2 regions of the Microbulbifer spongiae genome follow, and region 2 is predicted to be linked to the other one. Evidence: predicted binding sites of a transcription regulator. Region 2 holds the regulator's gene; the other holds the start of a gene.
The links. The regulator LexA, encoded in region 2, represses DNA repair genes until DNA is damaged. The targets are predictions, from matches to a motif close to ACTGTNTNTANANACAGT.
Positions count from the first base shown of each region.

Region 1: the regulator LexA is predicted to act here: its motif matches at 1,698-1,715, upstream of recA (recombinase RecA).

Region 1 covers NZ_CP098023.1:2,938,940-2,942,349, forward strand. Annotated here, with positions in the region: gene M8T91_RS12325 (regulatory protein RecX) at 126-608, opposite strand; gene recA (recombinase RecA) at 609-1,643, opposite strand; gene M8T91_RS12335 (CinA family protein) at 1,804-2,331, opposite strand; gene M8T91_RS12340 (SDR family NAD(P)-dependent oxidoreductase) at 2,621-3,361, opposite strand; gene M8T91_RS12345 (aminotransferase class I/II-fold pyridoxal phosphate-dependent enzyme) at 3,393-3,410, opposite strand, start outside.
Region 2 covers NZ_CP098023.1:1,861,343-1,864,752, reverse strand. Annotated here, with positions in the region: gene M8T91_RS07935 (TetR/AcrR family transcriptional regulator) at 1-187, opposite strand, end outside; gene M8T91_RS07930 (LOG family protein) at 563-1,201, opposite strand; gene lexA (transcriptional repressor LexA) at 1,362-1,967, shown strand; gene M8T91_RS07920 (hypothetical protein) at 2,040-2,297, opposite strand; gene M8T91_RS07915 (DUF6586 family protein) at 2,401-2,895, opposite strand; gene topA (type I DNA topoisomerase) at 2,892-3,410, opposite strand, start outside.

The sequences.
Region 1 (3,410 bases), 1.1 Mb from region 2:
GCGACAGCTACTCAATGAAGATTTGGTTAAATCTTGCAGCACAACTGTTGCAGCAAACCGAAGGACATTGACCGGGGGAAAAGGATCGCGCTGGTTATATATCGGGCAACAGGAAAACTGTGTGGTTATTGATCACCCAGCACCCAATGAATCACCTCTGCCGGAAAACCGCGATAGGCCAGATAACGCTGGCGCCGTGCATACTCCTTCGCCCGCTGGTCCGGCGGCATCGCACCGATGGGGACGGAATACTTTCGCTGCAGCTGTTCCTGTGCGAACGCAAACCAGTCCACCTCGGCCTGCGTCAGGGCACCGGACGCCAGATCCCCCGCAATGCCACGCTGTTGCAGTTCCCGGCTAATGCGCAGGGGCCCCTGGCCGCGCTGGACCCGCGACCGGACAAAGACCTGGGCGAAACGCCGGTCCGACTGGTAATTGTGCCTTTGCAGGTATTCGAACAGTGCACCGAAATCGGCATCGGGAAATCGGCCCGTCAGCTTCCGCCGCAATTCCAGGCGGGAATACTCGCGGCGGGCCAATAGGGCAAGCGCCGCACCGAGCAATGCTTGCGGAAAATTGGCGGAAATCCCCTGTTTGGAATACGGCATTTACTCCTGCGGAAGTTCCGCAGTCTCTTCAGCGCCGGCCGGGACCAGATCGCCCAGCAGTTGTGCGCGCAACTGCTCTTCGATCTCACGGCGGATATCCGGATTCTCGCGCAGGAATCGGGAGGCATTGGCCTTGCCCTGGCCAATTTTGTCGCCCTTATAGCTGTACCAGGCACCTGCCTTGTCCACCAGGCCCAGCTTAACGCCGTAATCGACTATCTCGCCAATCAGGTTAATGCCTTCGCCGTACAGAATCTGAAACTCGGTCTGCTTGAACGGCGGCGCCACCTTGTTCTTCACCACCTTCACACGGGTTTCGTTACCCACCACTTCATCGCCGTCTTTTACAGAGCCGATGCGGCGGATATCCAGCCGCACAGAGGAGTAGAACTTGAGCGCGTTGCCCCCGGTGGTGGTTTCCGGGGAACCGAACATCACGCCGATCTTCATGCGGATCTGGTTAATAAAAACACACAGGGTGTTGGTGTTCTTGATATTGGCGGTGAGCTTGCGCAGGGCCTGGGACATCAGGCGGGCCTGCAGGCCAACGTGTGCATCCCCCATTTCGCCTTCGATCTCGGCGCGTGGCGTCAGGGCCGCCACAGAGTCCACCACCAATACATCCACAGCACCGGAGCGCACGAGCATATCCGCCACTTCCAGAGCCTGTTCACCGGTATCCGGCTGGGACACAATCAACTCATCGACATTGACGCCGAGTTTCTCAGCATAGATGGGATCAAGGGCGTGTTCCGCATCCACAAACGCACAGGTGCCCCCACCGCGCTGGGCTTCAGCAATCACCTGTAGCGTCAGGGTGGTTTTACCGGAGGACTCCGGGCCATAGATTTCCACAATACGACCGCGCGGCAGGCCGCCAATGCCCAGGGCTACGTCCAGGCCGAGGGAGCCGGTGGAGACCGCCGGAATGCGTTCCCGCTCCTTGTCCCCCATGCGCATCACTGTGCCCTTGCCAAACTGGCGTTCGATCTGCGACAGCGCCGCCTTCAGAGCCTTGTCTTTGTTGGAATCCATGATCATTCCCGTATTTCGAACCGTGTTGATTGGTGGCAAGCTTAACGAAGGATTACTGTATAGGCAACCAGTCTTTGCCCAATGACCTGGCCCAGCGATTATTCTGTGGAGGAGGTTTTTCAAGGGCGCAGACACCTACAGCCGGCTATTCGGATTGGCTTTAGAGACATCCTGGGTACAGATGCTCATCCAGTACGGACAGCATACCCCTGATCGCCTCTACCACTGTCTGCGCCTGTACGGCAGAGCGATCTCCCCGGAAGTGAAAACAGCTGGCATCGATCTGAACCGGCTCCTGTCCCTCTGCGTGGGCCCAGGCAATCCAAACCGTGCCCACGGGTTTCTCTTCGGTGCCACCATCGGGGCCGGCGATACCACTGATCGCAACAGCCAGATTGGCATCCATCATCGCCAGCACTCCACAGGCCATCTGCCGAGCCACCGGCTCACTGACAGCGCCAAATAACTTCAGATCCCTGGCATCCACACCCAGTACACTGTGCTTGATACGATTGGCGTAACTGACAATCGCTCCGTCGAACCAGTTGGAGGCTCCCGCCACCGATGTGATTGCCGCAGCAACCGCCCCCCCCGTGCAGGATTCCGCCGTAGTTACCCGCCAGCGGCGTTTTTCCAACGCCACACCCAGCTGTCGAGCCAGCCGGGTGATATCCCCATGATCCACCATCTTGTTCTTACCATTTAAACCGGCGAGCCGAAGAATAACCGCCCGGGATACTTCCCCCGTACAGATACCATAGCGACAACCCGGCCTATTGTATATTCAATACCCACTGACCACGACAGCCGCCAGGCACTGTCCAAATGCCCTTTCGGAAAACAAAAATGTCCACCCCAGAATAGGCAGACAGAAATCCGGTCATACCCAGAAAGACTATAGGCAGGCTACCGGGGCAGACATGTGCACGGTTACTTGCATGGTATTTTTAGAGACAGGGGCGGGAATACGCTCCTCTTCACCAGGGTAGTTGGCTGCCATCCCAAAACAGCAATTGTCCGCTATCCGCGGGGCCAAGTTGTTCCAGCACATCCACCATGCGCCGGGCACTCAATGCTGCGCTATAGAGCTTGCCGGGGGCAAGATTAGTCTGAAAAGGTTTGGAGAGCGGTGTATCGGTTGTGCCCGGGTGAATCGCCACCACACAGCTGTTTTCCAACCGGCGCCCCCACTCAATAGACAGGTTCCTGATCAGCATATTCAATCCTGCCTTACTGATGCGGTAGCTGTACCAACCACCCAAACGGTTGTCGCCGATACTGCCCACCCTGGCAGACAGGGAGGCCCACAACAGTGGCTGCCTGCGCTGGAGTTGCCGGTTCAGGGCCTGGGCCAGGTGCAGATGGGTAAGCAGATTGATGCGTATGGACTGCATCAACCAGTTATCGTCGCACTGGTCCAGGGATTTTTCCGGCCCGTGGGTTTTGTCGTGCAGCAGCCCGCAGCAGTTGATCACCCAGTTGGGGGGGGTGGAACATTCACATAAAAAATGTTCAATGCTAGCGATGGCATCGGCCTGATCGAGAGAAGCAGACAGGTGATGGCGTTTGCCGGTGTGGCCGGGCACCCGCTCTCCTTTGCCGCGGCTCACTGTCAGCAGGGTAATACCGGCAGAGCGCCGGGCCAGTTCGGCACCGATGGCCTTTGCGATACCGCCGCCGGCACCCGCCAACAACACGGTTCTGGGTTGCTCAAACATACCGGCCTCCCTGCCGGATTTAATCCTGTGCTTACCTGCCCGCCTTGCC
Region 2 (3,410 bases):
GGGTTAAAAAACGTTCAAACACCGCCTGAATCAATGCCTTCTTTGAACCAAAGTGATAATTGACGGCGGCCAGGTTGACCCCGGCCGTGCTGGTAATTGTCCTTAAGGATGTCTCGGTAAAGCCGCGCTCCGCAAACAGGATCTCTGCGGCGTCCAGTATGCGGCTAACGGTGTCCGTATGGCTCATAAGCAGTCAACCAGGATTTAAAACAGGTGTTTGATTCTGGCCAGACTAGCACACTCCACCGCCGGTCTGTCGACACCCTATTCTACTCCCACATCCCGATCAATCATTGAGGCTGTGATCAGGGGGCTAGCGGTTGGGAGCACATTGTCGATACAGACCGCTCCTTTGGAGAGGTATGATTCGCTCAGTTATGGCTAACCCGGCCGTGGCATACATTGCCGGGTCATTGCAACACAAGCGGCGCAGCCAGCAGCTCCGGGCCGGTGCGAGTCACAAAAGCAGCCCGTTCAATTGCGTTGTTTTTTAAATGCGACGCTTTGTTTGCCGATTAAAATACGAGAAGGAGGCAGGCGCAACACACGGGAAAAATTCCGCTTACTCCTGGGGCCGCATAAATTGCAGTATCAGGTCTGCCGCCTCCTCTACCGTTTCCACGATATGGAATAAATCCAGATCGCCTGCATCAATGCAATCTCGCTCCAAGACCGTATCCACCAGCCAGTTGTAGAGACCACGCCAGTAGTTTCTATCCACTAATACAATGGGAAACCGCCGCACTTTTTGTGTCTGAACCAAAGTTAATGCCTCAAACAATTCATCCAAAGTACCGTAACCCCCCGGCAGACCCACAAAGCCCACAGCGTGTTTGACAAACATAAATTTACGCACAAAGAAATAACGGAAATTTAAACTGATATCCTGATACGGGTTGGCTGTCTGTTCAAAAGGAAGCTCAATGTTCAACCCAATTGAAGTACCCGGCAGGGCAAAAGCTCCGCGATTACACGCCTCCATCAAACCCGGTCCTCCACCGGTGATTACCGAAATACCCTCTGCGGCCAATAGCTCACCGAGCTTCACACCCTGCCGGTACTCGGGGCTACTCTCGGTAAAACGCGCGCCCCCAAAAACCGTAACCGCGCCACTGAGTGCAATCAAACGCTCAATGCCATCTACCAACTCCGACTGTATACGCAGCACCCGCCATGCCTCGGCCATTTTTGCATCCAGCATCGTTCCCTCTCTGTCAGGCCTTTCAACAATCGTGTTTCATTCCCAGTTTTCATAACCAATGTAGCAGCATATACAGCGGGGGTGCATTGGGATTGCATAGACATCAATTCTGTATATAATCCCAGCAACTGTATAAAAATACAGAATACCAGGTAACCCCATGACCAATCTCACTGCCCGACAAACCCAAGTACTAGAGCTGATCAAAACCTATTTGGAAGAAACTGGTTATCCGCCAACCCGGGCGGAAATTGCCCAGGAGCTGGGCTTCCGGTCACCCAATGCCGCAGAAGAGCACCTGAAAGCCCTGGCGCGCAAAGGAGCCATTGAGATGGTCGCCGGCGCTTCCCGCGGCATTCGGATTCCCGACCACCAATCCGGCCTTCCCATCATTGGTCGTGTTGCCGCAGGCCACCCCATTCTCGCGGCAGAACACATCGAGGACTATTGCCATCTCCCTGCCAACTTCTTTCGCCCGCCGGCAGACTACCTGCTCCGGGTACACGGGATGAGTATGCGCGATGCGGGCATACTCGACGGGGATCTGCTCGCGGTACAGAAAACCGAGCAGGTCAGGAATGGGCAGATTGTTGTGGCACGTATTGACGAGGAGGTCACCGTGAAACGCTTCCGCCGCAAAGGCAACCAGGCGGCGGTGCAGTTGCTGCCTGAAAATGAGGACTTCGACATCATTCAGGTGGATATGCGGGACAACCACTTTGTGATTGAGGGGCTGGCGGTGGGCGTCATTCGCCAAACCCCTTGATTTGATCACGCCTTAATACGAAAAACAGCGGCCATTGGCCGCTGTTGAAACCTCTTCGGGGTAACCCCTCGATCAATGGATCGTATGGTTAACCGGCAGTGATTCCTCGTCTTCCTCAAAGTAACCCGGCTCCAGGTCATCCAGATTGTGTACAGCCTCAATGCCCGCTTCCAGCATAGCCCGGGCAATAGCCACCTTGTGTTTTCTCATAAACTGGAGACTCTCGGCTGAGAAATGGATACTCACCAGAGGGTCCTCCTTGTGGCCGCTGCGACGCAAAGCCACATCGCCATTGGCCAGTTCGATAATCTCAAAAGTTTCGGAGGACATTTGCTTTTCCTTCACCACAAATCAATTTGCGCCCAGTGTAACACAGGCTATTTATAAGTTTCAGTGGGCGCAGTCAAGCGAAGCAAATGGTACACAGGTACCCTTAACACTCCTCCAAACTGGCGCGCTGCCTGCGCACCAACTCGCTCAGAGCACCATGCCACTTCAGCAGTATTTCAGCAGAAAGCGCACCGGATGTGGGGGAGGCCATACTGCACAGTGGGATCAGGTTTGCCCCTTTCCGCGCGGATTCCATTGTGGGTGTGGGAGCATACTGCTGCAGCTTTCTCCAGCATTGAAGCAGCTTGCTCAACCAGCTATCTGGATCAGCGTAGAGCAAGGACAATTCCCTGGCCTCACTACTGACCACTCCCCGGCTCTTGAGACTATCCAGGACTACTTGCAATGACTCGGGCTCGAAACCCAATTGCAATTCATTTGCCAGCTCAGCGAGGTAAGCCTTGTAGGCTTTCCACAACTGAAACAGGGCCGCCTCTTGCAGGGCCCTGTTTTGCAAGGCAGATTCGCCAGACAACTGTAACAACAGCTGGCATTTGCGCAGCGCAGAGACAACCAGACCCGTATAGAGATTCGTCATTGATTACCTTGAGCGGCTTTCTTGCGCGGGGGTTTACGTCTGGCAGCGGTGCTTTTACCACCGGGCTCAACCTGCCAAGTGCCTTCGCGATAGAAAGCACGCCATCCTGTCGCTTTGCCCCCCTCTTCAGACTGCACATATTGCTGCTGCATCTTACGACTGAAACGCACCACCGTGTCCCGCCCCTCGTTGTCTTTGAGCGGGGCAGAAAAAAGGAAGCTGTACTTGGGGTCGATTTCGCTCTGGTGAGGCAGTAACTCTTTGACCAGGGGGGCGCGTGTTTCGCGTTTTTTAGGGAACTGACTCGCGGCCAGGAAAAGCCCGGTGGCACCATCGCGCAGAATATAGTGGTCATCCACTTTCAAGCACACCAGCTCCGGCATGGGCACCGGGTCCATTTTCGGCGGCGCCGGTTGGCCATTTTTCAATAACTTACGGGTGTTTTTACAAGCTTCATTGGTACAACCAAAGTACTTACCAAAACGGCCAGACTTCAGTTGCATGTCACTGCCGCA